Linked DNA regions of Azospirillum brasilense. The protein of the gene in region 1 interacts with the protein of each later gene in a pairwise test. Links are inferred from orthologs where the notes say so. Each region holds a gene or a part of one and is shown on either strand. Other genes may lie near its edges. The genes, in order: nusG and rho.

What was found.
Region 2: the proteins of nusG (region 1) and rho interact in binary tests that used the Escherichia coli proteins (3 or more experiments, as listed by UniProt). The link is inferred for Azospirillum brasilense from one-to-one orthologs.

What each region holds. Positions count from the first base shown.
Region 1 is NZ_CP032345.1:781,963-796,413, reverse strand. What follows is about bases 10,462-13,424. They hold nusG (transcription termination/antitermination protein NusG), read left to right. Parts: upstream 10,462-11,659; coding sequence 11,660-12,190; downstream 12,191-13,424. Other genes in these bases: rplA (50S ribosomal protein L1), read left to right, coding at 12,764-13,424; rplK (50S ribosomal protein L11), read left to right, coding at 12,325-12,759; secE (preprotein translocase subunit SecE), read left to right, coding at 11,457-11,654; tuf (elongation factor Tu), read left to right, coding at 10,462-11,158. Outside these bases: D3869_RS04020 (ABC transporter ATP-binding protein), read right to left, coding at 1-653; D3869_RS04015 (ABC transporter permease), read right to left, coding at 650-2,491; D3869_RS04010 (ABC transporter substrate-binding protein), read right to left, coding at 2,662-3,903; D3869_RS04005 (MarR family winged helix-turn-helix transcriptional regulator), read right to left, coding at 4,056-4,496; D3869_RS04000 (outer membrane beta-barrel protein), read left to right, coding at 5,364-6,668; D3869_RS03995 (polysaccharide biosynthesis/export family protein), read left to right, coding at 6,901-7,473; D3869_RS03990 (hypothetical protein), read right to left, coding at 7,637-7,909; D3869_RS03985 (hypothetical protein), read right to left, coding at 8,005-8,463; 23S rRNA (guanosine(2251)-2'-O)-methyltransferase RlmB, read right to left, coding at 8,667-9,518; more of tuf, read left to right, coding at 9,968-10,461; more of rplA, read left to right, coding at 13,425-13,465; rplJ (50S ribosomal protein L10), read left to right, coding at 13,733-14,251; rplL (50S ribosomal protein L7/L12), read left to right, coding at 14,309-14,451. UniProt on the Escherichia coli protein: Part of the processive rRNA transcription and antitermination complex (rrnTAC). The complex forms an RNA-chaperone ring around the RNA exit tunnel of RNA polymerase (RNAP).
Region 2 is NZ_CP032345.1:1,609,090-1,624,989, reverse strand. What follows is about bases 6,474-9,355. They hold rho (transcription termination factor Rho), read right to left. Parts: upstream 8,602-9,355; coding sequence 7,345-8,601; downstream 6,474-7,344. Other genes in these bases: D3869_RS07820 (cation-transporting P-type ATPase), read left to right, coding at 8,981-9,355; secB (protein-export chaperone SecB), read left to right, coding at 6,707-7,204; D3869_RS07835 (FxsA family protein), read left to right, coding at 6,474-6,606. In the rest of the region: D3869_RS07875 (GNAT family N-acetyltransferase), read left to right, coding at 1-523; hisA (1-(5-phosphoribosyl)-5-[(5-phosphoribosylamino)methylideneamino]imidazole-4-carboxamide isomerase), read left to right, coding at 538-1,287; imidazole glycerol phosphate synthase subunit HisF, read left to right, coding at 1,287-2,084; D3869_RS07860 (phosphoribosyl-ATP diphosphatase), read left to right, coding at 2,077-2,418; D3869_RS07855 (histidine triad nucleotide-binding protein), read left to right, coding at 2,450-2,818; D3869_RS07850 (DUF1206 domain-containing protein), read right to left, coding at 2,933-3,775; mltA (murein transglycosylase A), read right to left, coding at 3,878-5,083; D3869_RS07840 (Tim44/TimA family putative adaptor protein), read right to left, coding at 5,097-5,771; more of D3869_RS07835, read left to right, coding at 6,013-6,473; more of D3869_RS07820, read left to right, coding at 9,356-11,722; protoporphyrinogen oxidase HemJ, read right to left, coding at 11,739-12,167; hemE (uroporphyrinogen decarboxylase), read right to left, coding at 12,217-13,242; D3869_RS07805 (pyruvate, water dikinase regulatory protein), read left to right, coding at 13,691-14,551; D3869_RS07800 (Maf family protein), read left to right, coding at 14,548-15,156; D3869_RS07795 (shikimate dehydrogenase), read left to right, coding at 15,153-15,900. UniProt on the Escherichia coli protein: Facilitates transcription termination by a mechanism that involves Rho binding to the nascent RNA, activation of Rho's RNA-dependent ATPase activity, and release of the mRNA from the DNA template.

The DNA.
Region 1 (14,451 bases):
AGCACGATGATGCGGGTGGCGTGGCCGAACACGACGTCCATGTCATGCTCCGTGAACAGAACGGCGAGGCCGCGCTCGCGGACGAGGGAGGAGGTCAGGGCCATCAGCTCCTGCCGCTCGCCCGGGGCCATGCCGGCGGTGGGTTCGTCCATCAGAAGGATCTTCGGATCACCGGCCAGCGCCATGGCGAGTTCCACGCGCTTGAGGTCGCCGTAGGCCAGCACGCCGCAGGGCCGCTCCGCCTGGGCGCCCATGCCGACGCGCTCCAGCAGGGCCATCGCCTCGTCGCGGAACCCGGCGGCGGCCGGGGTCCACAGCCCGAACAACCGCCTGTGGACGGACAGCAGGACCATCTGCACGTTCTCGCGCACCGTCATCGAGGCGAAGGTGGCGGTGATCTGAAAGGTGCGGCCGACGCCCATCCGCCAGATGCGGCGCGGCGGCAGGCCGACGATGTCCACCCCGTCCAGCCGCACCGTGCCCGCGTCGGGCCGGAGCTGGCCGTTGAGCAGGTTGAAGCAGGTCGTCTTGCCGGCGCCGTTCGGCCCGATCAGCGCCAGCACCTCCCCGGCGTCCAGCGCGAAGGACACGCCGCGCACGGCCTGCACGCCGCCGAAGGCGCGCTGAAGGTTCTCGACGGCGAGGCGGCTCATGACTCCCTCCCGCGGGTCCACAGGTCGCGGGCGAAGCCGGCGACGCCCTTGGGGAAGGCGAGGACCAGCACCAGGATGACGGCGCCCAGGACCAGCCGCCACCAGTCGGTCCGGCTCATCGCCTCGGTCTCCAGCAGGTGGAACAGCGCCGCCCCCACAACCGGGCCGCTCAGCGTCTGGATGCCGCCCATCAGCACCATGACCAGCGCGTCCACCGACACCGGCACGGCCATCAGCGTGGGGAAGACGCTGCCCTTGGCGAAGGCGTAGAGCCCGCCGGCCAGACCGGCGGCGGAGCCGGCCAGGGCGAAGCTCAGCCACTGGTGCCGGCGCACGTCGATGCCCACCGATTCGGCGCGCAGCGCGGAATCGCGCCCGGCGCGCAACGTGTAGCCGAAGGGCGCGAAGGCGGCGCGGCGCAGCAGCAGCAGCGCGCCGCCGGCCAGCGCCAGGGTCAGCCAATAATAGGCCGCCTTGCCCGCCGCCCACTCCGGCGGCCAGACGCCGAGGATGCCGTTGTCGCCGCCGGTGACGCCGTACCACTGGAAGGTCACCGACCAGACGATCTGCGCGAAGGCCAGGGTGAGCATGGCGAAATACAGCCCCGACCGCCGCACGCAGAACCAGCCGGCGGCCAGCGCCCCCAGCCCGGCGACCAGCGGCGCGGCGGCCAGCGCCAGCGGCATCGGCACGGCCAGATGCTTGACCAGCAGCGCCGCGCCGTAGGCGCCGAGCCCGAAATAGGCGGCGTGCCCGAAGGAGACGAGGCCGCCCAGCCCGATCAGCAGATGCAGGCTGGCCGCCAGCAGCGCCAGGATCACCACCTCGGTCAGCACGATCAGCGCGTAGTCGCCGGCGACCAGAGGCACCGCGGCCAGCAGGGCGAGCAGCAGGGCGGGCGCCCAGCGCGCCGCGCCGGCCGCGGCGATCAGCGGCGGGCCGGGGCTGGCGGCGGTCGGCGGCGCGTCCTCCGCCCGGCCGAGCAGGCCGTAGGGGCGGATGACCAGCACCACCGCCATGAACAGGAAGACCAGGACCAGCGTGATCTGGGGAAAGACCAGGATGCCGAAGGCCTGCAACTGCCCGATCAGCAGCGAGGCGACGAAGGCGCCGGTCAGGCTGCCCATGCCGCCGACCACGACGACGACGAAGGCCTCGACCACGATCACCATGTCCATGTGCAGGTTCACCGCCTCGCGCGGGACCTGAAGGGCGCCGCCGAGCCCGGCCAGCGCCGATCCCAGGAACAGCACCCCGGTGAACAGCCGCGCCGGATCGACGCCGAGCGCCGAGGCCATGTCGCGGTCTTGAGTCGCCGCGCGGACCAGCGTGCCCCAGCGCGTGCGGTTGAACAGCAGCCAGAGCAGGCCCAGCACCAGCGGCCCCAGCCCGATCAGCACAAGGTCGTAGAGCGGGAAGGGCTGGTCCAGAATGTCCACGGAGCCGCGCAGCCCCGGCGCCCGCCGGCCCAGCAGATCCTCCGACCCCCAGATCCAGGAGGCGGCGTCCTGCACCACCAGCACGACGCCGAAGGTGGCGAGCAGCTGGAACAGCTCGGGCGAGCGGTAGAGGCGGCGCAGCAGCCCGACCTCCATCAGCGCGCCGAGCAGCCCGACCACCAGCGAGGCCGCGGCCACCGCGCCCCAGAAGCCCAGCGGCGTGGTCCCCCAGCGCTCCACCAGCGTCCAGCCGAGATAGGCGCCCAGCATGTAGAAGGAGCCGTGCGCGAAATTCACGATCCGCGTCACGCCGAACACGATGGTCAGCCCGGACGACACCAGGAACAGCGTCGCCGCGGTGGCGAGGCCGCTGAGGAATTGCACGAGGTAGAAGGACATCGGCTCTTTTCGGCAGTCTGCGGGGGGCGACCGGTTGCCCCCTCCCTGACCCTCCCCCGCTACGCAGGGGAGGGGATAAAAACTCCCTCCCTTGCCGAAGGCGGGGGAGGGAAGGGGCCCGCGGCACCGCCGCGGGAAGGGTGGGGGCAAACGCGGCCCTCCTCAGCCCCTTACTCCGGGCGCATCTTGCGAACGGCCTCGTCGGACGGCAGATAGTCCGCGCCGTCGGCGTAGCGCCAGCCGGTCATCGCGCCCTGGCCGCCCTTCACCGTGGTCTTGCCGACATAGGCGCCCATCGTCGCCTGATGGTCGAGCGCGCGGAAGGTGATCGGGCCGAAGGGGCTGGACAGGGCCAAGCCGGACAGCGCGTCCACCACCTTCTCCGCATCGGTGGAGCCGGCCTTCTCCACGGCGGCGGCGATGGCCTTGAAGGTGGCGTAGCCGACGACCGAGCCCTGGCGCGGCGGCTCGTTGAAGCGCTTCGCATAGGCCTCGCGGAAGGCCTTGTGCTCGGGCGTGTCGATCTGCTCCTGCGGGTAGCCGGTGACGATCCAGCCCTCCGGCGCCTCGTCCTTCATCGGGTCGAGATATTCCGGCTCGCCGGTCAACAGGCTGACGACGGTGCGGTTGCGGAACAGGCCGCGGCCCTCGCCCTCGCGCACGAACTTGGCGAGATCGGCGCCGAAGGTGACGTTGAAGATGGCGTCGGGCTTGGCCGCGGCCAGCGCCTGCACGGTCGGCCCGGCCTCCAGCTTGCCCTGGGCCGGCCACTGCTCGGCGACGAACTCGACGTCCGGACGCTTCTCCGACAGGAGCTGGCGGAACCACTGCACCGCCGATTGGCCGTATTCGTAGTTGGGAGCGACGGTGGCCCAGCGCTTGGCGGGCAGCTTCGCCGCCTCCTCCACCAGCATGGCCGCCTGCATGTAGGTGCTGGGGCGCAGGCGGAAGGTGTAGCGGTTGCCCTTGGTCCAGGTGATGGCGTCGGTCAGCGGCTCCGCCGCCACGAAGGGCACCTTGTTGCGCGCGGCGAAGTCCGCCACGGCCAGCCCGACGTGGGAGAAGTAGGTGCCGGCCAGCAGCTCGACCTTCTCGTTCGACAGCAGCTCCTGCGCGACGCGCACGGCGTCGTCCGGCTTGCCGGCGTCGTCGCGGGAGACGACCTCCAGCTTGCGCCCGCCGAGCAGGCCGCCGGCCGCGTTCACCTCCTCCACCGCGAGCTGCCAGCCCTGGCGGTAGGGGATGGTGAAGGCCGGCAGGCCGGTGTAGCTGTTGATCTCGCCGACGCGAATCGGCCGTCCGTCCGATGGGGCCGGGGCGGATTGGGCGTGGGACACCGACGGCGCGGCGATCCAAAGGGCGGTGGCGAGGGCGGCAGCGCCCGGCGCAAGCAGGAGATGGCGGCGGTTCATGGTCGGCGGTATCCCGGCGCGGTTGGCGGCTGCCCGAACGCATGGAACGGCAGCGTGAACGCAGTGTCTGCGTTCATAGCAAACCCACCGCAAAAGTCACCGTTCCGTTGCGCCGCACCAACCGGGTTTTCCGCGGGCCGATGCCGCCGGCCTCACATCAGGCGGGAGAGAAGCAGGAGGAAGGTCGCCTGCTCCTCCGGGGTCAGCGGGTCCAGGGTGCGGTGATGCGCCCGGGTGGCGTTCTCCAGCAGGGTGCTGACCAGCGACTGGCCGGCGCGGGTCAGGCTGACGCTGGTGCGCCGCCGGTCCTGCGGGTCCGGCTGGCGCTCCACCAGCTTGCGCTCGACAAGGCGCAGGATCACCCCCTGGGTGGTCGCCGGGTCCATGAAGGTCAGCCGGCCGAGCTGGTTCTGCGACAGCGACCCCTCGGTCCGCAGCGTGACCAGGGCGCCCCATTGGGTGGGGGTGAGCTGGGAGTCGCCGATCATGTCCATGAAGATGGAGGACGCGCGCTGATGGGCCCGGCGAAGGCGGTAGTGCGCCTGCCCGGTCAGCAGGTAATCGTCGGTCGGAGGATGGGCGATCTGATCCATGGGCGCACACGAGCGTTGCGGAGCCGGACCGTTTCCGGTTGCGGCGGGTGTCGGCGGAACACCGTGCGACAGGTTCGGCACCGAGCCCGGGGAGTGTTCCCGGGATTGCGCCAAATGCAGCAGGCTTCGCTTTGAAGCCTAGGGGTGGAAGTCGCAATAGGCAACGCTCGCTGCTGCGGCATAGAGCCACAGTCTAGACCCCGTCACTATTTGCATTGAAAAGCACTCGCGAACGAAGATGAGTCGCGGGTTTCAAGAATCTTGCTGGGGGACTAGGCCGCAATCTGCATATGCGGGTGTGTTTTGGTCGTACCAGAGGGTTGTCCGTATTTCGATTATGGGTTTTGCTTCGGCGGGTAAGTGTTCGGTGGCGGAGTCCTTTCGCGGTCGGACTTCGGCAGGTCGCCATCGGGCGGCGGAACACTCCCCGGTGTGTAGGGCGGCATCACGACATCGTCACCCGGGTGGCGCGGCGATTTGGGCGGCGGGGGAGTGGTCAGGGGCTTGGTCATGCTCGGCGCGTCCTCATGGTTCGGGTTGGCGCGGCTCCGGACCGCCTTTGCATGAACGGACGCCGCCGATGGCTGGTTCCCAGGCCGGCGCGTGCGCGTCCTTCGTGGTCGTATGACCTTAGCTCTAATGATGCGGGCGTATGGCAATAGAGCGCCCGTCTGACGCAAGTCTTGTTGCGCCAACAACACAGGGGCGGGCAAAAACCACGGTTGAACGGCTTCACTGTTGCACGGACATCACGCCATGAGTTGTCTTTGCAGCGACTGTCCGCTTCTGCCGGAGCGGCGAATGCACATTCCGAGGCCATTCGGCCGCCCGATACGAGCCACTGATTTCAGCCTTGCGCGGTGACCCATGAAGCCCAGCTCCCTGTCCTTCCTCGCCCTCGCGCTCGCGCCCACCGTGCTGACGGCGCTGCCCGCGGCCACGCCGGTGGGCGCCCAGGAACTGCAGCCCGGTGAAACCGTGCTGGAGCGCCGCCGTCCGGAGGTCGAACAGCTCGGCATCCGCGCCGGATCGTTCCGTATCCTGCCGCGCATCGAGACCGGCCTGACCTATGAAAGCAACGTCTTCGCGACCGAGAACGACACCCGCGACGACTTCATCTGGGTCACCCAGCCGCGCGTCGACGTGCGTTCGGATTTCAACAACCACGCCCTGAACTTCTCGGCCTCCGGCAACATCGGCCGCTTCTTCGACTACTCGTCGGAGAACTACGCCGATTACCGGGCGCAGGTGGACGGCCGCTACGACATCACCCGTGACAGCTCGGTCAGCGGCCTGCTGTTCAGCCGCCGCGACCACGAGGGACGGTCCGACCCGAACTTCGACGTGTCGCTTGGCACCGGCACCGTGGTGCCGCGCTTCGCGGAGCCGGTGAACTACTTCACCCACGGCGGCGAGGCTTCGTTCAACCAGCGCTTCAACCGCCTGCGCGTCCGCCTGACCGGCGGGGCCCAGTACACCTCCTACCAGGACGCCGAACTGACCAGCGGGCGGACGGAGTCGCAGGAGGATCGCGACCGCTGGAGCTACACGGGCACCGCCCGCGCCGGCTACGAGTTCATCCAGGGTTACGAGGCCTTCGTCCAGGGCTCCTACAACTGGACCCGCTACCGGCTGACTCCGGATTTCGGCGGCGTCAACCGCGACTCGGACGGCTACGAGGTCGTCGGCGGCCTGTCCACCGACCTCACCGGCCTCATCAACGGCGAGATCTATGCCGGCTATCTGAGCCGGACGTACGACGACCCGACGCTGAAGGATTTCGGCGGTCTGGCCGTGGGCGGCCGCCTGAACTGGTCGGTGACCCAGCTCACCTCGGTCACCGGCTCGCTCAGCCGTCAGGTCCGCGAATCGACCTACGCCCGCGGCAGCCAGATCGCGTCGAGCTACAACCGCACCGTCGCCGCCGTCGGCGTGGATCACGAGCTTCTGCGCACCCTGCTGCTGAACGCCCGCGTCCAGTGGCGCCAGGACGACTTCAACGGTGTGGACCGCACCGACGACGTCTACACGCTGGGGGCCGGTGCCAGCTACCAGCTCAGCCGCTATGTCTTCGTGAATGGCGGTTATACTTACGAAAAGCGTAACTCGAACCTCAGTGGCTTCGATTATTCCGACAACCTGGTCTATCTGCGCGTTGGCGCTCAGATGTAATCAGTTCGTCTGAAGCATGCACAGAGGGGCGCTCATCTTCCGATGGGCGCCCCTTTTGCATTTCCGCCTATACGGTGACGCGAATCCTTTTCCTCCGTTGGCGTTACTTCCTCTCCACTTTTTCCCAAGCGCGTGCGAGTTGCTAGTCTCCCTCCGTGACCGCTCAGGGTTCGGCCGCTCCATCCGCGGGCGGCTGGACCCGATGTCCTCACGAGCCATGGAAGGGTAAGGGATGAATCGACGTAACGTGTTCCGCGCGCTCGGAATGACCGTGGTCGCCGCCGCGATGGTCGGCTGCGCCGGTGGCCAGGATGCCCCTCTCGAACCGCCGGGCGTCGCCCAGATGACGGACTACCGCCTGGGGGCCGGCGACGCGCTGCGCGTCATCGTCTTTGGCGAGGAGCAGCTCTCCGGCGAGTTCCGCGTCGACGGTTCGGGCAAGGTCGCCATGCCGCTGATCGGCGAGGTGACGGCCCGCGGCCATACCCCGCGCGAGTTGGAGACCGACATCGCCAAGCGCCTGTCGCAGGGCTATGTCCGCGACGCCAAGGTCAGCGTCGAGGTGCTGAACCACCGGCCCTTCTTCATCCTGGGCGAGGTCCGCAACCCCGGCCAGTACCAGTATGTCAACGGCATGACCGCCCTGTCCGCGGTGGCGATGGCCGGCGGCTACACCTACCGCGCCAAGGAGGACTACGTCCTGATCACGCGCGGGGCCGATCCCAAGAAGGAACTGCGCCGCGCCCCGATCACCACCCCGGTGATGCCCGACGACGTGCTGCGCGTGCCGGAGCGCTATTTCTGATCGGCGACCGGTTCCGAACACTCGCCGGACGGTCCATCAAACGGCCCATTTGTTTCGGAAAACTGGGGCGGTCGCCCCGCCAGCATTCGACGCCATGACGATGTCCCTCTTCCCACCCGGAAGAGGGACATTTTTTGCGCGGACGTCCGACCCGCCGCGGCGGTCATCCATCGTCGCGGGTGCCCTCGCCGTAGGGAAGATCGCCTTTGCGGAAGGCGTCGGCGCCCTTGGAGTGGCCCGAGGGCGCGCGGGCCTCGGGAGGGGCGTGATCATGATCGCTGGCGGCGGGAGGCGGTCGGGTGCCGGCGGCCTCGTCATCGGTGCCCAGCGGGGCCGCAGCGGGGTCGGAGGCGGGTATCTTATCGCCGGTCAGCCCCTTGTCGATGGCGTCGCGCAGGCGCTGCGCCCCGGCGTTGGGGGTATCGGGCTTTTCCATGGGGGAAACCTGGATCGGTTGCGGGACGGGATCGTCCCTCCTCCCAACCGACGCTCCCGGCTGCGGTTCCCCCCGAATGGGGCGAGGCGGCCGTTTCAGGAACGCAGGGCGTCCCGGTCCGCTTCGTCCAGGCTGTCGAGCCAGTCGTCCATGGAGATCATGGGCGGCTCGTCGTTGGCGCGCCGGGCGGCCTCCACCAGCTCGGTGTCGGCGGTGTTGGAATGGACGATGAACCAAAGCATCAACCGATTCGCGTCATCGTCGTTCAGCGGACCGCCGCGCTCGGCGGTCGCGATCAGTGCGTCGATGCTGGCAAAGTAGCTGCGGTGGGCCTGCTCGTGCCGCTCACGACGATCGGTGGCCAGGACGGCCATCTCCGCCGTTTCCGTGGCGAAATGCCCGGCCACCGCGTGACGCAGCGCGGTCAACTCCGCCAGCCCGAACGGACCCCCCGCGGTCATCGCCGAAAGCAGATCGAGAATGGCGCCATGCTCGGCGTCGATGACGCCGGAGCCGGTCGGGATGAGGGAGCCGCCGTGGAGAGCGTGCGTCATGGGCGGGGCCGGGCGTCGGTCTGCCGGGGGGGGAGGTGGTGCCGGTTGCAGGGCTCGAACCCGCGACCTTCGGTTTACAAAACCGCTGCTCTACCAACTGAGCTAAACCGGCGCGCCGCCCGGCCAGACCGCGGCGGGCGCTTACACTAGCGTCCCGCGCGGTCCGCGGCAAGCCTCACCTGAGCGGCGCGAACGGCGACGCCTCAGCGCAGCCGGGCGACCTCGTAGAGGGCAACGGCGGCGGCGTTGGACACGTTCAGGCTGCCGACCGGCCCCTGAGTCGGCAGGCGGGCGATGACGTCGCAGCGCTCCATGGTCAGGCGGCGCAGTCCGGCGCCCTCCGCCCCCAGCACCAGAGCGGTGCGGCCGGTCAGGTTGCATTGGGCGAGCGTGCCCTTCCCCGACTCGGCGAGACCGACGGTCCAGAAGCCGGCCTGCTGGAGGTCGGCCAGCGCGCGGGCGAGGTTGGTCACGCGCACCAGCGGCACCGACTCCAGCGCACCCGAGGCGCTCTTGGCGAGGACGCCGGTGGTCTCCGGCGCGTTGCGCGCCGTCACCACCACCGCCTTGGCCCCGAAGGCCGAGGCGGAGCGCAGCACCGCGCCGACATTGTGCGGGTCGGTCACCTGGTCGAGGACGACGATGAGCGCCGACGGGTCCGAATCGGCCTCGGCGCAGACGTCCTCGATCCCGACCTCCTCCAGCGGGGCGACGTCGACCGCCACGCCCTGATGCACGGCACCCGGCGGCAACATGCGGTCCAGGTCGTTGCGGTCGGCCGGCATCAGGCTCGGCCGCTGCAGCCCACGGGCCTTGGCCTGGGCCAGCACCGGCTCCAGCGCGGCGCGGCCCGCCTCGGTCGCGATCAGGCGGTGGATGCGCCGCTCCGGGTTCAGCCACGCGGCCGACACCGGGTGCAGGCCGTAGAGCAGGACGCCCTGCGCGCCGCGCCCGGAGGGGCGGTCGCCGCGCGACTCGCGGTGGGACGGGGAGTGACTCTTGGCCGGGGCAGGGGGCTGGCCGTGGGGCGCGGATGGCTTCTTCGAACGGGTCATGGTGTCCGGCTGGAGGGGGCAGGCCTAAGCCCGCCGCGGTTATTCACAGTTTTCTGGTTTGGACTGCTTCAGACGTGTTGACAAGGCCTGAAAAATTCTCATAGTGCCGAACTCCGCGGCGGGCATGTCCCGCAGCGGGCCTGAGGAAGGGTGGCCGAGTGGTTAAAGGCAGCAGACTGTAAATCTGCCCGCGTACGCGTACGCTGGTTCGAATCCAGCCCCTTCCACCACTACATTCCACGGCTTGTCCGTGATCGCAGTTCCCGGTCGATAGCGCCGGGCGGGGCATGGCAGGCGGGTGTAGCTCAATGGTAGAGCAGAAGCCTTCCAAGCTTACGACGGGGGTTCGATTCCCCTCACCCGCTCCAATCCCCCCGCGCTAAGGGAAATGTCGGTCTCGGCCGGGCCATTGTGTGCGTCCGGAACGTCGGGAACGAAAGACCAAAGCGATGGCGAAGGCAAAGTTTGAGCGGAACAAGCCGCACTGCAACATTGGCACGATCGGCCACGTCGACCACGGCAAGACGTCGCTGACGGCGGCGATCACGAAGGTGCTGGCCGAGAGCGGCGGCGCGACCTTCACCGCCTACGACCAGATCGACAAGGCGCCGGAAGAGAAGGCGCGCGGCATCACGATCTCGACCGCCCACGTCGAGTACGAGACGACCAACCGCCACTATGCCCACGTCGATTGCCCGGGCCACGCCGACTACGTGAAGAACATGATCACGGGCGCCGCGCAGATGGACGGCGCGATCCTGGTCGTGTCGGCCGCCGACGGCCCGATGCCGCAGACCCGCGAGCACATCCTGCTGGCCCGCCAGGTCGGCGTGCCGGCGCTGGTGGTGTTCATGAACAAGGTCGACATGGTCGACGATCCGGAGCTGCTCGAGCTGGTCGAGATGGAGGTGCGCGAGCTGCTGTCCTCCTACCAGTTCCCGGGCGACGACATTCCGATCGTCAAGGGCTCGGCGCTGTGCGCTCTGGAGGACCGTTCGCCGGAGATCGGCCGTGACGCGATCCTCAAGCTGATGGCCGAGGTCGACCAGTACATCCCGCAGCCGGAGCGTCCGAAGGACCGTCCGTTCCTGATGCCGATCGAGGACGTGTTCTCGATCTCGGGCCGCGGCACGGTGGTGACCGGCCGCGTCGAGCGCGGCATCGTCAAGGTCGGCGAGGAAGTCGAGATCGTCGGTCTGAAGACCACGGTCAAGACCACGGTGACCGGTGTGGAGATGTTCCGCAAGCTGCTCGACTCGGGTGAGGCTGGCGACAACATCGGCGCGCTGCTGCGCGGCACGAAGCGTGAGGACGTCGAGCGCGGCCAGGTTCTGGCCAAGCCGGGCAGCATCACGCCGCACACCACCTTCAAGGCCGAGGCCTACATCCTGACGAAGGAAGAGGGTGGCCGTCACACGCCGTTCTTCACCAACTACCGTCCGCAGTTCTACTTCCGCACGACCGACGTGACGGGCATGGTGAAGCTGCCGGAAGGCACCGAGATGGTGATGCCGGGCGACAACATCTCCATGGAAGTCGAGCTGATCGCTCCGATCGCCATGGACGAGGGCCTGCGCTTCGCCATCCGCGAGGGTGGCCGTACGGTCGGCGCCGGCGTCGTCGCCTCGATCATCAAGTAAGTTAAAGGTGTCGATCCCGCCGTCGTTCCCCATGGTTCGGCGGCGGGATTGATCCCTGTCGTTTTCGGCATGCCGGCCGATAAAAAGGCTAGCAAGCCACGCGGCTATGCGCTATAAGCTCCGCTCCCCGCCGGGGGTAGAGCCTGCGGCGATAGGAGTGTAGCTCAATTGGTAGAGCACCGGTCTCCAAAACCGGGGGCTGGGGGTTCGAGCCCCTCCACTCCTGCCACGCCGTACCGAACCAGAACGGGCCGCTGACCGCGCCCTACACGTCGCACCGGAGCCCGCACGGTCTACGATGGCTAAAGTGAACCCCGCAGAATTCGCGCGCGACGTCCGCCGCGAGGTGGCCAAGGTCACCTGGCCGACCCGCAAGGAAACCGGCGTGACGACCGCCATGGTGTTCGTCATGGTGGTGCTGGCTTCGCTGTTCTTCCTCGTCGTGGATCAGGTGCTGGCCTTCGCCGTCCGTATGATCCTTGGGCTGGGAGCCTGATCGCCATGGCCGCGCGCTGGTACGTCGTTCACGTCTATTCGGGCTTCGAGAAGAAGGTCTCCCAGGCCATCCGCGAGAAGGCGGCCCAGAAGGGTCTGGAAGACAAGTTCGAAGAAATCCTGGTGCCGACCGAGGAAGTGGTCGAGGTGCGCCGGGGTTCCAAGATCAACACCGAGCGGAAGTTCTTCCCCGGCTACGTCCTCATCAAGATGGATTTGACGGACGAGTCCTGGCATCTCGTGAAGAACACGCCAAAGGTCACCGGGTTCCTTGGCGGCGGCGGCAAGCCGCAGCCGATCAGCCAGCGTGAGGCCGAGCGGATCATCCATCAGGTGCAGGAAGGCTTTGAGCGCCCCAAGCCCTCGATCACCTTCGAGGTGGGCGAGCAGGTTCGTGTGAGCGACGGCCCCTTCACCTCCTTCAACGGCATCGTCGAGGAAGTCGACGAGGAGAAGGCCCGCCTCAAGGTGGCGGTGTCGATCTTCGGCCGCTCCACGCCGGTCGAACTGGAATACACCCAGGTCGAGAAGGTCTGAGACCAACAGTTTTCCCGGGGCACGTGATTAAAAGTCACGTGCTCCTTTCTGCTGCGGAAGGCCCGCCATAGCCGCACCGCAAAGCCCCGCGACGCCGGACAGCGTATCGAGGCGTCGTATCTGGAGGTTGTGACATGGCAAAGAAAATCGTCGGCTTCATCAAGCTGCAGGTTCCGGCCGGCAAGGCGAATCCGTCGCCGCCCATCGGCCCGGCGCTCGGTCAGCGCGGCCTGAACATCATGGAGTTCTGCAAGGCGTTCAACGCCAAGACGCAGGACCTGGAAGTCGGCATGCCGATCCCGGTGGTCATCACCGCCTACGGCGACCGTACCTTCACCTTCGTCACGAAGACCCCGCCGGTCAGCTACTTCCTGAAGAAGGCCGCTGGCATCGACAAGGGCTCGCAGACCACCGGCAAGGGCGCTTTCGCCGGCAAGATCACGAAGACCCAGATTCGTGACATCGCCGAGAAGAAGATGAAGGACCTGAACGCCCACGACGTCGAGGCGGCCGCGAGCATGATCGCTGGTTCCGCCCGCTCGATGGGCCTCGAAGTGGTGGAGGGCTGATCCCATGGCGAAGCTCGGCAAGCGTCTGACCGACTCCTACAAGAAGGTCGACCGCGAGGCGCTCTACTCGCTGGAAGGCGCCGTCTCCCTGCTGAAGGGCCTGCCCAAGGCGAAGTTCGATGAGACCATCGAAATCGCCATGAACCTGGGCATCGATCCGCGTCACGCCGACCAGATGGTCCGCGGCGTCGTGAACCTGCCGAACGGCACCGGCAAGACCGTGCGCGTCGCCGTGTTCGCCAAGGGCCCCAAGGCGGATGACGCCCTGGCCGCCGGTGCGGACATCGTTGGCGCCGACGATCTGGCCGAGAAGATCCTGGCCGGCAACATCGACTTCGACCGCTGCATCGCGTCCCCGGACATGATGGGCGTCGTCGGCAAGCTCGGTAAGGTGCTCGGCCCGCGCGGCCTGATGCCGAACCCGAAGCTCGGCACCGTGACCCCCGACGTGGCCGGCGCCGTGAAGGCCGCCAAGGCCGGCGCCGTGGAGTTCCGCGCCGAGAAGACCGGCATCGTGCACGCCGGCGTCGGCAAGGCCAGCTTCTCGGAAGAGGCCCTGGTGCAGAACATCCGCGCCTTCGTGGATGCCATCACCCGCGCCAAGCCGACCGGTGCCAAGGGCCAGTACCTGCTGAAGGTCTCGCTGTCCTCGACCATGGGCCCGGGCCTGAAGCTGGATCTGTCCACTCTGGCCGCCACGGCCTGAGTGACCTGAGTTTCACCGCCGGCTCCTTCGGGAACCGGCGGTGATCGGGTGTCCCTGCGGGGGCGCCCACCCTGTCCAAGACCGCTGGTGCCGGCGTCTCTCCGGAGGCAACGGCTTAAACCCGCCAGAGCAGACAGGAGTTGAACCGTTAACCACGCGGGTTCGCCCGCGGTTCAGGAACGGCTCGAACTTCTGGGACAGGTTCGCCGGGGCTCCTCACCGAAAGGGAAGGGGTCCCTCGTAAACCTCTGTGCAAGGAGGCGATCCGTGGATCGTACACAAAAAGAAGCGACGATCGCGGACCTGCAGTCGAAGCTCCAGGAAACGGGCCTGGTGGTGGTCACCCACCATCTCGGCCTGACGGTGGCGGAAGTCACCGACCTGCGTGGCAAGATTCGGGCCGCGGGCGCGAGCTTCAAGGTGACGAAGAACCGGCTCGCCCGCCGCGCCCTTCAGGGCACGCAGTTCGAAGGTCTGGACGGTCTCTTCAAGGGACCGACCGCGATCGCTTACTCGAAGGATCCCGTCGCGGCCGCCAAGGTGGTGGCCGACTACGCGAAGACCAACGAGAAGCTGAAGATCGTCGGTGCCGCTCTCGGCGACCAGATCCTCGACGCGGAGGGAGTGAAGGCTCTCGCCACACTCCCGTCGCTGGACGAACTGCGCGCCAAGCTCGTGGGCATGATCCAGACTCCGGCGACCCGTATCGCCGGCGTTCTCCAGGCTCCGGGCGGCCAGGTCGCCCGCGTGCTGGCGGCCTACGCGAAGAAGGACGAGGCGGCCTGAGCCGCACCCGTCTAGCTGTCTACCCATCCCAGAACATCGAGTTGTTGGAGCATTAAAATGGCTGATCTGCAGAAGCTGGTCGACGATCTCTCGGCCCTGACCGTCATCGAGGCCGCCGAGCTGTCGAAGCTGCTGGAAGAGAAGTGGGGCGTCTCCGCCGCCGCTCCGGTGGCCGTTGCCGCCGCCGGTCCGGCCGCTGC
Region 2 (15,900 bases), 830 kb from region 1 along the record:
ACGCATCGACACGCTGAAGACCGGCGACCTGCACGACCTGTGCGACGCCGCCGACGACGCCGTCAAGGCCGGCGGCGGCTTCGGCTGGGTGGCGCCGCCCGCCCGCGAGATCATGGAACGCTACTGGAAGGGCGTCCTGGTGGTGCCGGAGCGCATCCTGTTCGTCGGTCGGCTGGACGGCGTCATCGCCGGCTCCGCCCAGCTCGTCAAGCCGGCCCGCAACAACGAGGCGCAGGCCCACGCCGCCACCCTGACCACCAGCTTCGTCGCCCCCTGGGCGCGCGGCCACGGGCTGGCCCGCCGCCTGACCGTGGCGGTCGAGGAGGAGGCGCGGGCCTCCGGCTTCCGCGTCCTGAACCTCGACGTGCGCGAGACCCAGACCGCGGCCATCGCGCTGTACGAGGACCTGGGCTTCAAGCGCTGGGGCACGCATCCCTTCTATGCGCTGGTGGACGGCAAAAGGCTGGCCGGTCATTTTTATGTGAAAGACCTCACCCCCGACACGCTTCACGACACGCCATAGGACGAGACACCGCGATGATCATCTATCCCGCCATCGACCTCAAAGACGGTGCCTGCGTTCGGCTGCTGCGCGGCGAGATGAGCCAGGCGACCGTCTTCAACACCGAACCCGCCGACCAAGCCCGCCTGTTCGAAAGTCAGGGCTTCGAATGGCTGCATCTGGTCGATCTGAACGGCGCCTTCGAGGGCAAGCCGGTCAACGGCCAGGCGGTCGAGAGCATCCTGGGCGCCGTGACCATCCCGGTGCAGCTGGGCGGCGGCATCCGCGACCTGAAGACCATCGCCATGTGGCTGGAGAAGGGCGTCAGCCGGGTCATCCTCGGCACCGTCGCCCTGCGCGAGCCGGAGCTGGTCCGCGAGGCCTGCCGCGAATTCCCCGGCAAGGTCGCCGTCGGCATCGACGCGCGCGAGGGTTACGTGGCGGTCGCCGGCTGGGCCGAGACCTCGACCATCAAGGCGCTGGATCTGGCGCTGAAGTTCGAGGACAGCGGTGTCGCCGCCATCATCTACACCGACATCAACCGCGACGGCGCCATGGGCGGCGTGAATGTCGAGGCGACCTCCGACCTCGCCTTCCACCTGACCACCCCGGTGATCGCGTCGGGCGGCGTCTCCTCCATCGACGACCTGATCGCGTTGAAGAAGGAGGAGGACACCGGCATCCAGGGCGTCATCTGCGGCCGCGCGCTCTACGACGGGCGCATCGACCCGAAGACGGCCTTGGACCTGCTCTCCCCCACTCCTGTCACCGGAAAGGCCGGCTGATGCTCAAGATGCGCGTCATCCCCTGCCTGGACGTCAAGGACGGGCGGGTCGTCAAGGGGGTCAACTTCGTCGATCTGATCGACGCCGGCGACCCCGTGGAGCAGGCCCGCGTCTATGACCGGGAGGGGGCGGACGAGCTGACCTTCCTCGACATCACGGCCAGCCACGAGAACCGCGACACGATCTACGACGTGGTGCGCCGCACCGCCGAGCAGGTGTTCATGCCGCTGACCGTCGGCGGCGGCGTGCGCACGGTCGAGGACATCCGCAAGCTGCTGCTGGCCGGCGCCGACAAGGTGTCGATCAACACCGCGGCCATCCACCGTCCGGAGTTCGTGCAGGAGGCGGCGGAGAAGTTCGGCGCCCAGTGCATCGTCGTCGCCATCGACGCCAAGCAGGTCGAGCCGGGCCGCTGGGAGATCTTCACCCACGGCGGACGCAAGGCCACGGGCATCGACGCCGTGGAATGGGCCAAGCGCATGGAGTCCTACGGCGCCGGCGAGATCCTGCTGACCTCGATGGACCGTGACGGCACCAAGAGCGGCTTCGACCTCGCCCTGACCCGCAAGGTGGCCGACGGGCTGCGCATCCCGGTCATCGCCTCGGGCGGCGTCGGCACGCTGGACCATCTGGTGGAGGGCATCCGCGAGGGCCACGCCACGGCGGTTCTGGCGGCCTCCATCTTCCATTTCGGCACCTACACCATCGGGCAGGCCAAGGCGGCGCTCGCCGAGGCCGGCATCCCGGTGCGTCCGGCGCGGCCAGTGTCTTCCACGGCGGAGGCCGCTCATGTCTAACGATGAGGCGGCCGTCAACGCCGAGGTCCTGGACCGGCTCTACGCCACCGTCCAGGCGCGCAAGGGCGCCGATCCGGAGACCTCCTACACCGCCAAGCTGTTCCACCGCGGCACCGCCAAGATCGCCCAGAAGGTCGGCGAGGAAGCGGTGGAGACCGTCATCGAGGCGGTGCGCGGCGACAAGGCGGCGATGGCCTCGGAATCGGCGGACCTGCTCTATCACCTGATGGTGCTGTGGGCCGACGCCGGGCTGGAGCCCGCCGCGGTGTGGGAGAAGCTGGCCCAGCGCGAGGGCACCAGCGGCATCGCCGAGAAGAACGCGCGCAAGGCTTAAATCGATAAAAGGCGGAAGGGGAAACGACGCGATGGCCAAGACCTACGATCCGAACAACGTCTTCGCCCGCATCCTGCGCGGCGAAATCCCGTGCAAGAAGGTCCTGGAGACCGAGCACGCGCTGGCCTTCCACGACATCAACCCGCAGGCCCCGACGCACATCCTGGTGATCCCGAAGGGCGCCTATGTCGACATGGACGACTTCAGCGCCCGCGCGACGGAGGCGGAGATCGCCGGCCTGTTCCGCGCGGTCGGCGAGGTGGCGCGCGGCGCCGGTGCCGCCGAGCCCGGCTACCGCATCCTCTCCAACTGCGGCGAGGACGCGAACCAGGAGGTCCCGCATCTGCACATCCACGTCTTCGCCGGCCGCCGCCTGGGCCCGATGATCACCAAGGGGTGATCACCCAAGGGGCACGACGATCCACGTGAAACATCGTCTCGAATGGAAAGGGCGCCGGGGAAACCCTCGGCGCCCTTCTCATTTTGGTCCGGCTTTTTCGCTCCCCTGCCGCGTTCACACCATGGCGCGGATCTGCCGCTCCGCCGCTTCGCCGTCGATGCGGCAGTAGACGGCCTGGACGACGCTGAAGGCACCGAAGGCGAACAGCCCGGCCGCCACGATCCCAAGCAGCCAGGGGCCGTAGGGCTGCTGCTGAAGGAACTGCAGCGCCTTGAGCAGCCCGCCGGACTCCGACGAGTCCGACTGCCACGCCGCCACCAGGAAGAAGCTGCCGACCACCGCAAAGACCAGCCCTTTGGCGGCGAAGCCGAAGCGGCCGATCGGGCAGATGACCTTCATGGTGTTCGGATCGGCGTCCAGCTCCCGGCGGAAGCTGGCCTTGTAGGCCTTGACGGCGTGGGCGACGGCCGCGCCGATGATGGCGGCCCCGACCGCGGCGACCAGGACGCGGCCCATCGGCTTGGTGAGCAGCCACGCCGTCCAGTCATGCGCCGCCGCCTCGCCGTCGCCGCTGCCGCCGCCGCGCCCGGCCAGCAGCTTGATGGCGAAGATTGCCAGACCGGCGTGGATCACCCCGGCGACCACGAAGCCGGCGCGAACCACCAGCCCCTTGGGCGAGGTCCCGAGATGGTCGACGTCCAGCACCGCCTGCATGACCCGCCACAGCGCGTAGCCGGCCAGCCCAAGCGCCGTCAGCGCCAGCAGGACCGAGCCGAAGGGATTCTGGAACAGTTCGACCAGCGCGCCCTTGGTGTCGGTCGGCCGATTGCTGCCGTAGGCCGCCGTGACGGCGAACCAGCCGACGATGAGATAGACGAGGCCGCGCGCGGCGTAGCCCAGCCGCGCCAACCCTTCGATTTCGTTGAGCCTGTCGATTTGCCGTTGCAGCGGGGTCATGGCCCCCTCCCCCGTGTGTCAACCAGAACCGCCAAGATCGGCGCTGGTTGACACAACCGAAACCGCTGCGCTTCGGTTCCTCAGAGGAGAAGCGGGCGGCGGTCAGCTCGCCGGGGCGACGGTCTTCGGCAGCAGGACGTAATACTCCCCGGCGCTCTTCATCACACCGGCCTTCTCCTCGGCCTCCGCACCGTGGCCCCAGAAGACGTCGCCGCGGACCGGGCCGCGGATGGCCCCGCCGGTGTCCTGGGCGATCAGCAGACGGCGCAGCCGGGTCTGGGCGTCCAGCGGGTCCTCGGCGTCCAGCCAGACCGGCACGCCGTAGGGCAGGAACTTGGAATCGATGGCGAGGCTGCGCCCCGGCGTCAGGGCGACGTTCTGGGCGCCGTTCGGCCCCTCCCCCTTCAGCTCCTGGAAGAAGACGTAGGAGGGGTTCTTGTTCATCAGCGCCGCCGCCTCGCCGGGGTTGGCCTGGAGCCAGGCGCGGATGGTCTGGAGCGACACGTCCTCGCGCTTCAGGGCGCCGCGGTCGATCAGCTCCCGCCCGATGGCGACGTATTTGTGGCCGTTCTGGGCGGCATAGCCGACGCGCGTCTCGGTCCCGTCGGGGAAGCTGACCCGGCCCGACCCCTGGATGTGCAGGAAGAAGGTGGCGATCGGGTCCTGCAGCCAGACCAGCTCCAGCCCCTTGCCGTTCAGCGCCCCGGCCTCGATGGCCGCGCGGTCCTCGAAGGGCTTCAGCCGGCCCGCGGTGACGCGCCCGGCGATGCGCTCGCCCTTCCAGCGGTCGGCGAACTCGCCGAGGTCGACCATCACCAGATCGGCGGGGCGCTTGTAGAGCGGCACCGGAAAGGCCGGGTCCGGCGTCCGGCTGCCCTTCAGCTCGACCTCGTAATAGCCGGTGAAGAGACCGCGCCGCTCGGCGTTGTTGGCCGCGGCGTAGGGGGTGAACCAGGTCTCGAAATAGGCCCGCGCCGCCGCGTCGTCGCCGGGTGGCAGCTTGGCCAGCTCGGCGCAGGGGGCCTGCCAGTCCGCCGTCTTGCCGCCGACCCCGTCCGGGCCGATGGAGCGGTCGGCGGCCAGCGCCTTGACCTTCGCGCAGGAACGCTGGAAGGCCGGGACGGCCTCCGCCACGCGGTCGGCGCTCCAGCCCGGCAGCGCGGTGAAGGCGACCGGGGTGAGGACCAGCTTCTCGGGCGGCGGGGGCGGCGGCGCCTTGGCCTCCTCCTCCTTGCGCTCGCAGCCAATGAGAAACGCCGCGGCAAGGACTGCCGCGGCGCTGAGACGAACAACCGGATGGGAGAGCATCAGAACCGATCGGTCATTGAGGGGTGCGGGTTTCGACAAGCGCCCAGTTCGGGTCGCTGGCGCGGGTGTTGCGGGCGAAGGTCCAGACGTCCACCGCCTCGACCACGGCGTTCGGATCGCCGTCCACCACGGCACCGGCGCTGTTGCGCACGACGTTCATCTGCTCCGACACGAACTTCACGGTGACCAGCGCGGTGCGGCCGTCCATGCGGGCCTCCACCACATCGGCGTCGGTGATCGTCTCGATGCGCGTTTCCAGCGTCTCGCCCGCCGCTTGGCGCTCGCGCACCGCGCGGGCGAAGTTGTCGTAGACCTCGTCGGACAGCAGCGGGCGCAGGGTGGCCGTGTCGCCCTTGGCGAAGGCCTCCACGATCATCTGGAAAGCGCCGCGGGCCCCCTGAAGGAAGTACTTCTCGTCGAAGCTGGGGTCGGCAGCCTTGATCTGCTCCAGCGCGGTGGCCAGCGACACCGGCTCGTCGGGCGACGGCGCGGCGTTCGGCACGGGCCGCTCGCGGTTGGGCATCGCCACCACATTGTCGGGCTGGTTGTTGGGGCGGGCCGTGAAGGGGTTCGGCCGCTGACGTTCCTCACCGGTGCGGCGGCCGAGCACGCTGCGCAGCCGGTACACGAGAAACGCCGCGATCATCGCGAAGATCAGGATCTCGACGAACACAAACCCATCTCCCATCATCCATCCTTCCGGGTGACTGAAGGCCGGCCCCGAAAACACCGGCCCCGCTTGATCCACTACTGGACCCTCCGGCGGGTGAGCATTAAGTGTACCGGAACGGTGCCGGGACCAAGTCCCTGCTCGCTCTCTCCGCCGAGGATTCCACCCGATGGCCCGTGCCGGAGCTGTTCTCCCAACAAAGATCGGGTGCGTACCCTGGTGTAGATAGGCCCTTGGGGTTGAAAGAGCAAGGACGGCCATGAATCCACTGTTGCTGTTGTTCCTTCTGCTGCCGATCGCGGAAATCGCGACCTTCATCGAGGTCGGCGACTGGATCGGCGCCGGCCCGACGGTCGGGCTGGTCATCCTGTCCGCCGTCCTCGGGTCCGTCCTGATCCGTTGGCAGGGCCTGTCCGTGCTGAAGCGCGCGCAGCAGGCGGCGGAACGTGGCGAGAGCCCGGTCGGCGCCGTGTTCGAGGGATTCTGCGTCGTCGTCGCCGGCCTGCTGCTGATCATCCCCGGTTTCCTGACGGACATCGTCGGAATCCTGCTGTTCGTGCGCCCGATCCGCAACGCTCTGGGCCGCTGGCTGTTCGACCGTATGAAAGGCGCCACCTCCTTCCAGATGCACGGCCGGACTTGGAGCGGCAGCGGCCCCGCCGGCCCGCAAGGCGGCCCGCGCAACCGCCCGCCGCCGGGTGTGATCGACGTCGATTACCAGGAGGTCGACCCCGACGGCGGCCGCCCGGGAAGCGGCGGTCCGGCGGACCGTGACGGGTCGGACGACATGCCCAAGCTGGGTGACTCCCGCTGGGCGCCTCCCGGTTCGCCCCACCGCAACGACCGCGGGTGAAACGCACCGGTTTCACTTTGTGGAGCCCGCGGTTCCGTGCTAGCCAGCGGGTCTTGAAGACCTTTCCATCGTGATGCCGCCCAGCGGCCAGGAGTTGTCCATGTCCGATCAGCAGATCAACGGTCAAGATCAGGAAGCCGCCTCGTCGCTGCCGATGCATGTGCTGGCGCAGTATGTGAAGGACCTGTCCTTCGAGAACCCCAACGCCCCGCAGAGCCTGCTGCCCGGCCAGCCGCAGCCGCAGGTCAACATCGGCGTGGACGTGCAGGTTCAGCCGATGGGCGAGGACGTCTACGAGGTCGTGCTGAAGCTGCATTGCGAGGCCAAGCAGGCCGAGGCGACGGCCTTCCTGGTCGAGGTCGCCTACGGCGGCCTGTTCCAGCTTCCCGGCCTGCCGCAGGAGCATCACCGCCCGGTCCTGCTGATCGAGGCGCCGCGGATGCTGTTCCCGTTCGCCCGCGCCATCGTCGCCGGCTGCACCCAGGACGGCGGCTTCCCGCCGCTGATGATCAACCCGATCGACTTCGTCGACCTGTACCGCCGCCAGACCGCCGGCCAGCAGGCCCAGGCCGAAGAGGCGCCGCAGTCGCCGTTCTGATGACGCGGTTCTGACAGCGCCGTCCTGATCCGAGCCATTGGTTTCGGACAAACAAAAAGGCGGGAGGCTCCATCGGGCCTCCCGCCTTTTTTCATGCCCTCCCCCAGCCTTGGACCGGATGGGGGAGAGGCGACCACCGACTACTGGTTCATGGACTCGAAGAATTCCGAGTTCGACTTGGTGTGCTTCAGCTTGTCGACCAGGAAGTCCACCGCGTCGGTCACGCCCATCGGCATCAGGATGCGGCGCAGGATCCACATCTTGGAGATGGTGCCCTTGTCGACCAGCAGCTCCTCCTTGCGGGTGCCCGACTTGGAGATGTCGATGGCCGGGAAGGTGCGCTTGTCGGAGAGCTTGCGGTCCAGCACGATCTCCGAGTTGCCGGTGCCCTTGAACTCTTCGAAGATCACCTCGTCCATGCGGCTGCCGGTGTCGATCAGCGCGGTCGCGATGATGGTCAGCGAGCCGCCCTCCTCGATGTTGCGGGCCGCACCGAAGAAGCGCTTCGGGCGCTGCAGCGCGTTGGCGTCGACGCCGCCGGTCAGCACCTTGCCCGAGGACGGAACGACGGTGTTGTAGGCGCGGGCCAGACGGGTGATGGAGTCGAGAAGGATCACCACGTCGCGCTTGTGCTCGACCAGCCGCTTGGCCTTCTCGATGACCATCTCGGCGACCTGGACGTGGCGCGTCGCCGGCTCGTCGAAGGTGGAGCTGATGACCTCGCCCCGCACGGAGCGGGCCATGTCGGTCACCTCTTCCGGACGCTCGTCGATCAGCAGGACGATCAGGTAGGCTTCCGGGTGGTTGGTCGCGATGGAATGGGCGATGTTCTGCAGCATCACGGTCTTGCCCGTGCGCGGCGGGGCGACGATCAGCCCGCGCTGGCCCTTGCCCAGCGGTGCCACGAGGTCGATGATGCGGCCCGTGTAGTTCTTCTTGGTCGGGTCGTCGACTTCCATGCGCAGCCGCTCTTCCGGGTAGAGCGGGGTCAGGTTGTCGAAGTTGATGCGGTGGCGGACCTTGTCCGGCGCATCGAAGTTGATCGTGTTGACCTTGAGAAGGGCGAAGTAGCGCTCGCCGTCCTTGGGCGCGCGGATCTGACCTTCCACCGTGTCGCCGGTGCGCAGGCCGAAGCGGCGCACCTGGCTGGGGCTGACGTAGATGTCGTCGGGGCCGGGAAGATAGTTGGCCTCCGGCGAGCGCAGGAACCCGAAGCCGTCCTGAAGAACCTCGAGCACGCCGTCGCCGTAGATCGGAACATCGTTTTCCGCCAACTGCTTGAGGATGGCGAACATCATGTCCTGCTTGCGCAGTGTGCTGGCGTTCTCGATCTGCAATTCCTCCGCGAACGCCAGCAGTTCGGCGGGGCTCTTGCACTTCAGCTCTTGGAGATGCATGGGGGTGCCTTAAGGGAATCGGTCATGCGAGGGGGAGTGCCAGAGGTCCCGGGCCGGCGCAGGGTGCGTCGGTTGAGCGTCGGACGGCGCTGAAGGCTGGGAATGCCTGTCGGACGTCGCGCCCAGATCGTTGGGGAGGGACGGAACGGCGGATGTGGGATGGGTGCCCGCGAGGCTTGCCGCCCCGTGGTGGGAAAGATGGTTAGCGGAACGCCGTCTGCAAGTCAAATGAAAGCGAATTCTTGGAAACGGGGCGGAATCTTGCGCGATTTCGTCCGGGTCACGATGCCGCATCCCCTGTTATCCAGGCCACCGGGACACGACCTGGACGTTCAGGACAGAAGCGGTTTGGCAGGACAGAAACGGTTAGGTTGACATCATGAGCCCGCATGACCGTTCCGCACCCGGAACCATCGTCGCTCCCGAAGCTTCCGCCGACCCCCTGCCCTGGCACGCCCAACCGCCGGACCAGGCCTTGGCCGCGCTGGACAGCCCCGACGACGGGCTGACGCCCGACGAGGCGGCGAAGCGTCAGCGGCGGTACGGCCCCAACCGGCTGACCCCGCCGCCCCGCCGGTCGGCGCTGATGCGCTTCCTGGCGCAGTTCGACAATCTGCTGATCTACGTGCTGGTCGGCGCGGGAATCGTCACGGTCCTGCTGGGCGAGTTCGTCGACGCCGCGGTGATCGCCGGCGTCGTGCTGATCAACGCCGCCATCGGCTATGTCCAGGAAGGCAAGGCGGAGCAGGCGCTGGACGCCATCCGCAGCATGCTGTCGCCGCAGGCGGTGGTTCTGCGCGGCGGCCATCAGGTGACCGTCCCGGCGGAGGATCTGGTGCCCGGCGACCGCGTCCTGCTGGCCTCGGGCGACAAGGTGCCGGCGGACCTGCGGCTGGTCCGCGTCAAGGGGCTGCGCGTGCAGGAGGCGGCGCTGACGGGAGAATCCGTGCCGGTCGCCAAGAGCGCCGACGCGGTGGCCGCGGACGCGCCCCTGGCGGAGCGCGGCGGCATGGCCTATTCCGGCACGCTGGTGGCCCAGGGACAGGCCACCGGCGTCGTGGTGGCCACGGGGGACCGGACGGAGCTGGGCCGCATCGGCACGCTCCTGGCGGGCGTGGAGGAGCTGACCACGCCGCTGCTCGCCCAGATGGCCGTCTTCGGGCGCTGGCTGACCATCGGCATCCTGGCGCTGACCGCGCTGACCTTCCTCTACGGCGCGCTGGTCCAGGGGGAGCCCTGGCCGGAAATGGTCATGGCCGCGGTCGGTCTGGCGGTGGCGGCGATCCCGGAAGGGCTGCCGGCGGTGATGACCATCACGCTGGCCATCGGCGTCACCCGCATGGCCCGGCGCAACGCCATCATCCGCCGCCTGCCGGCGGTGGAAACGCTGGGCTCGGTCGGGATCATCTGCTCCGACAAGACCGGCACGCTGACCCGCAACGAGCTGGTCGTGCAGACCGTGGTGACCACGGCGGGCGATTGCGCGGTGACCGGCACCGGCTACCGCCCCGAGGGCGAGTTCCGCCGCGACGGCAAGGCCCTGGACCCCGCCGCCGATCCCGTCCTGGCCGAGCTGGCCCGCGCCGCCCTGCTGTGCAACGACGCGGAGCTTCAGCGCGGCGAGGAGGGGTGGACGGTGGCCGGCGACCCGACCGACGGCGCCCTGCTGGCGCTGGGCATGAAGGCCGGGCTCGACGCGCGGGAGGAGACGGCCCGCCGCCCGCGTACGGACGTCATCCCCTTCGAATCCGAACACAAGTACATGGCCACCCTGCACCACGACCATGAGGGGCACGGGCTGCTGTACGTCAAGGGCGCGCCGGAGCGCGTTCTGTCCATGTGCGCGCACGTACGGGCCGCGGACGGCGGCAGCGCGCCGCTCGACATCGCCCATTGGCTGGCGCGGGTGGAGGATCTGGCGGCGCGCGGCCAGCGCGTCCTGGCGCTCGCCGGTCGCCCCGCTTTGCCCGGCCAGACCGTGCTCGACATGGACGATGTACGCGAGGGGCTGACCCTGCTCGGCCTGTGCGGCTTCATCGACCCGGCGCGGGAGGAGGCGGTGGCGGCGGTGGCCGAGTGCCAGGCGGCGGGAATCCGCGTCAAGATGATCACCGGCGACCACGCCGGCACCGCCCAGGCCATCGGGCGGCAATTCAACCTGTCGGGCGACGCGGTGTCGGGAAGCGAGCTGGACCGGCTGGACGACGCGGCGCTGGTCGCTGTGGCGCGCGAGGCCGACGTCTTCGCCCGCACCACGCCGGAGCACAAGCTGCGCCTCGTCCGCGCGCTCCAGACGGCCGGCTACACGGTCGCCATGACGGGAGACGGGGTGAACGACGCCCCCGCGCTGAAGCGCGCCGACGTGGGCGTCGCCATGGGCTGCAAGGGGACGGAGGCCGCGAAGGAGGCCGCCAGCATGGTGCTGGCCGACGACAACTTCGCCTCCATCGCCCACGCGGTCGAGGAAGGGCGGACCGTCTACGACAATCTGCGCAAGACGATCCTGTTCATGCTGCCGACCAACGGCGCCCAGGCGCTGGTGATCCTGGTCGCCGTGCTGGCCGGCTACACCCTGCCGATCACGCCCGTCCAGATTCTGTGGGTCAACATGGTCACGGCGGTGACGCTGGGCCTGGCGCTGGCCTTCGAGCCGCCGGAAGCCGCGGTGATGAAGCGCCCGCCCCGCCCGCAGGACGAGCCGATCCTGCCCGGCTTCCTGATCGGACGCATGGTGCTGGTGATGGTGCTTCTGGTCGCCACCAGCTTCGGATTCTTCCTGCTCCACGAGGGACACGGCGACCCGACGCCGGTCGCCCGCACCATGGCCGTCAACGCGCTGGTGATGGGCGAGATCTTCTTCCTGCTGAACGCCCGGGCGGTCACCGCCTCGGTGCTGAACCGGCGGGGGCTGTTCGGCAGCCGCCCGGTGTGGATCTCCATCGGGCTGATGCTGGTCTTCCAGCTCGCCTTCACCTACGCCCCGCCCCTGCAAAGCCTGTTCGGCACGGCGGCGGTGGACTGGACCCAGTGGGTGGCCATGACGGCGGCCGGTCTGGCGATCTTCCTGGCGGTAGAGGCGGAGAAGGCGGTCACCCGCCGGATGATGGGGCGGCGGGGCTGACCGCCGCCCCGTCCCGTCAGAACGGCTTCACGATCACGAAGATGACGATGCCGATCATCAGCAGGGTCGGCGCCTCGTTCCACATGCGGAAGAAACGCTGCGGGCGGGTGTTGCGGTCCGCCTCGAAGTCCTTGCGCCAGCGCGCCATCATCATGTGCGTGCCGGTGAGCGCCAGGACGAACAGCAGCTTGGCGTGCAGCCAGCCCTGCTTCATCCAGGCCGGCTCCATCACGATCATCGTGATTCCGAACAGATAGGCGGCGCCCATCGCCGGATTCATGATGGCGCGCAGCAGGCGGCGCTCCATCACCTTGAACCGCTCCGAGGATTCGGAGCCCGGCGCCGTCTCGCAATGATAGACGAACAGCCGCGGCAGATAAAGAAGCCCGGCCATCCAGGCGATGATGCTGATGACGTGCAGAGCCTTGACCCAGAGATAAAGCACTGGAATCCCCTTCCCTTCCCGTTGCGCACTTTTTGGAACCTGCCGGGGCTTAGCCGCGGTTCGGCCAATCCTTGATCAGACGGGCCAGCTCGGCGACATGGTCCGGCGGCGTTGTCTGGATCACGCCGTGGCCCAGGTTGAAGACGAAGGGCTTGCCGGCGAGCGTCTCCAGAATCTCCGACGCGGCGGTGCGCAGGGCCTCGCCACCGGCGGCGAGCATGATCGGGTCGAGGTTGCCCTGCACCGGCAATCTGGATTGCAGATTCCCGGCCGCCCAAGCCACCGGGACGGTGGTGTCGAGCCCGACCGCATCCACCCCACTGCCCGTGACGTAAGCCTCATAGGAGAGGCCCGCACCGCGCGGGAAACCGATGACCGGAATCGCAGGGTGGCGCGCCTTGATGAGTTCCACGATCCGCCGCGTCGGCTCGATCACCCAGCGGTGGAATTCGCCGGCCGGCAGGACACCCGCCCAGCTGTCGAACAGCTGCACGACCTCGGCCCCGGCCTCGATCTGGGTGCACAGATAGTCGGCGGTCACCTCGACCAGCAGATCCATCAGCGCGCCGAACCCGGCGGGATCGCCGTAGGCCCAGCGCTTGACGTGCGCGTACTCCTTGGACCCCGCCCCTTCGACCATGTAGCAGGCGATCGTCCAGGGCGCCCCGGCAAAGCCGATCAGCGTGGTGTGCGCCGGAATCGCGCGGGAGAGGCGGCGGACGGTCTCGTAGACCGGCTCCAGCCGCTCGTGGAAGCGGTCGCGCGACAGGCGCTTGAGGTCTTCCACGCTTCTCACAGGGTCCAGCTTCGGGCCCTCGCCCTCGAGGAAGGCCAGGGACTGGCCCAGGGCGTGCGGCACCACCAGGATGTCGGAGAACAGAATCGCCGCGTCCATGTCGTAGCGGCGCAGCGGCTGCAGGGTCACCTCCACCGCATGGTCGGGGTTGTAGCACATGTCCAGGAAGCTGCCGGCCTTGGCGCGCAATTCCCGATATTCCGGCAGGTAACGGCCGGCCTGGCGCATCAGCCAGAAGGGCGGGCGCGGACGCGCCTCGCCGGCGAGGGCTGCGAGCATCGGCTTGGCAATCTTGGTCACGGCCTCGGACACGGCGGATCGTTCCCCTATGAGTGAATCGGGTCTGCAGGTTGTCTCCCCTCTACTCAGTATTCTTTTTAAAGAGAGAAAGGAAGAAGGGGTGGTGGGTGCCTGTGGAAAACGGGAATCCCCGCTTTGCGCGGAATCGTCCACAGGCCGGACGGCGCGCTGTGGACGAAAATCGGATTCTGTGGACGACTCCGGACGCTTTCTCCGGAAACGGCGGAAATGCTATATCAGGAAGCCTGGGAATCCCGTGGATAACATGGTCCGCGGGAGTCATTGTACCCATGTTCCGGAGAGGGCGCGCGGATTGTCCCGAAGGGGGCGCCAGCGGGGGCGACGAGTCCCGCCCGGAGGGACAGAATCCAGGAGATCCCCGTTGTCCACAGATTCGGACGGGTTCTCCACAACACGTTGGGGACGGATGAGACAGTTCCACCTGCATCTTGTGTCGGACGCGACCGGCGAGACGATCAACAGCGTCGCCCGCGCCTGCGTCATCCAGTTCGACGATGTTCGCCCGGTCGAGCATTTCTGGAATCTCGTGCGGACCGAGCGTCAGCTCGACATGGTTCTGGAGGGCGTCCAGGAGAATCGCGGCCTCGTCATGTTCACGCTGGTCGACGAGAAGCTGCGCCGCCGCCTCCAGGACTTCTGCCGCGAGGTGCAGGTCCCCTGCATCCCGGTGCTCGACCCGCTGATCAACGCGCTGGCCGCCTTCCTCGGCGTGGAATCGCAGCGTCAGCCCGGCCGCCAGCACGCCTTGGACGCCGAGTATTTCGGGCGCATGGACGCCATGGACTTCGCGCTGGCCCACGACGACGGCCAGTCGAGCTGGGACCTGCACGAGGCCGACGTGATCCTGATGGGCGTGTCGCGCACGTCGAAGACGCCGACCTGCATCTATCTGGCGAACCGCGGTATCAAGGCGGCGAACATCCCGATCGTTCCCGGATGCCCGATGCCGCCGGAGATCGAGAAGCTGACCCGGCCGCTGGTCGTCGGCCTGACCAAGGACCCCGACCGTCTGGTGCAGATCCGCCGCAACCGGCTGAAGCTGCTGAACCAGAACGAGTCCTCGACTTACGTCGATCCCGAGGTGGTGCGCGCCGAGGTTACCGACGCCCGGCGCATGTTCACCCGGCGCGGCTGGCCGGTGATCGACGTGTCGCGCCGCTCCATCGAGGAGACGGCGGCGGAGATCATGATGCTGCTCGCCCGCCGCCAGTCCGGCGGCCTGCCCGGCGTCGTTCCAGGCGTCGTTCCCGAGGGGCCGGTGACGTGAGCGGAGCGGCTCCCAGGGTCGTCCTCGCCTCCGGCTCCCGCACGCGGGCGGAGATGCTGGAGCGCGCCGGGGTGCGCGTCGCGCTCGCCCCCGCCGCGGTGGACGAGGAGGAGATCAAGCTGGCCGCCCGCGCCGAAGGCGCGCCGGTCGAGGATGTCGCCGAGGCTCTGGCCGAGCTGAAGGCGCAGCGCGTCACCCGCAAGCATCCCGGCGCCCTGGTGATCGGCGCCGACCAGATGCTGGAGTGCGAGGGCCGCTGGTTCGACAAGCCGGCCGACCGCGACGCCGCGCGGGCCCAGCTTCAGGACCTGCGCGGCAAGACGCACCGGTTGGTGAGCTGCGCCGTGGTGATCCGCGACGGCGAGCGGCTGTGGCACCATGTCGACCGCGCCCGCCTGGCCATGCGTCCCTTCAGCGACGCCTTTCTGGACTCCTACCTGAACGCGGCGGGCGACGACGTTCTGGGGTCGGTCGGCGCCTATCACTTGGAAGGGATGGGTGCGCAACTCTTCCACCGGGTGGACGGCGACTTCTTCACGATCCTCGGGCTGCCGCTGCTGCCGCTGCTCGGGTTCCTGCGGGTGCATGGGGTGATTGCGGAATGACGATCAGCGGCAAGGCGAAGCTGGCCGGGGTGTTTGGCTGGCCGATCAGCCATTCGCGCTCGCCCCGGCTGCACGGCTATTGGCTGGAGCAGTACGGCATCGACGGCGCCTATGTGCCGCTGGCCGTGCCGCCCGACCGCATCGAGCAGGCCATCCGGGCCCTGCCCGCGCTCGGCTTCCGCGGCTGCAATGTGACGGTGCCGCACAAGGAGGCCGCCTACCGCACGGTCGACCGGCTGGACGCCACCGCCAAGCGGATGGGCGCCGTCAACACCATCGTGGTCGGCGAGGACGGGTCGCTGGAGGGCCGCAACACCGATGGCTTCGGATTCATTGAGAATTTGAGGAGCGGCGCGCCGGGCTGGTCCGCCGCGGACGGTCCGGCGCTGGTCATCGGGGCCGGCGGTGCGGCACGCGCCGTCGTCGCCTCGCTCCTCGACGAGGGCGCGCCACGGGTCTGGCTGGTCAACCGCACACGGGCCCGGGCGGAGGAGCTGGCCGCCGACATCGGCGGCGCCATCGAGGTTGCCGATTGGGTTTCACGTGAAACCCTCCTCGAAGGGGCGGCGCTGGTGGTGAACACGACGACGCAGGGCATGGCGGGCCAGCCGCCTCTGGAGCTGGACCTGCGTGCCCTGCCCGGTTCGGCGGTCGTCACCGACATCGTCTACACGCCCCTGATGACTCCGCTGCTGGCCGCGGCGCAGGCCCGCGGCAACCGGGTGGTGGACGGCGTCGGCATGC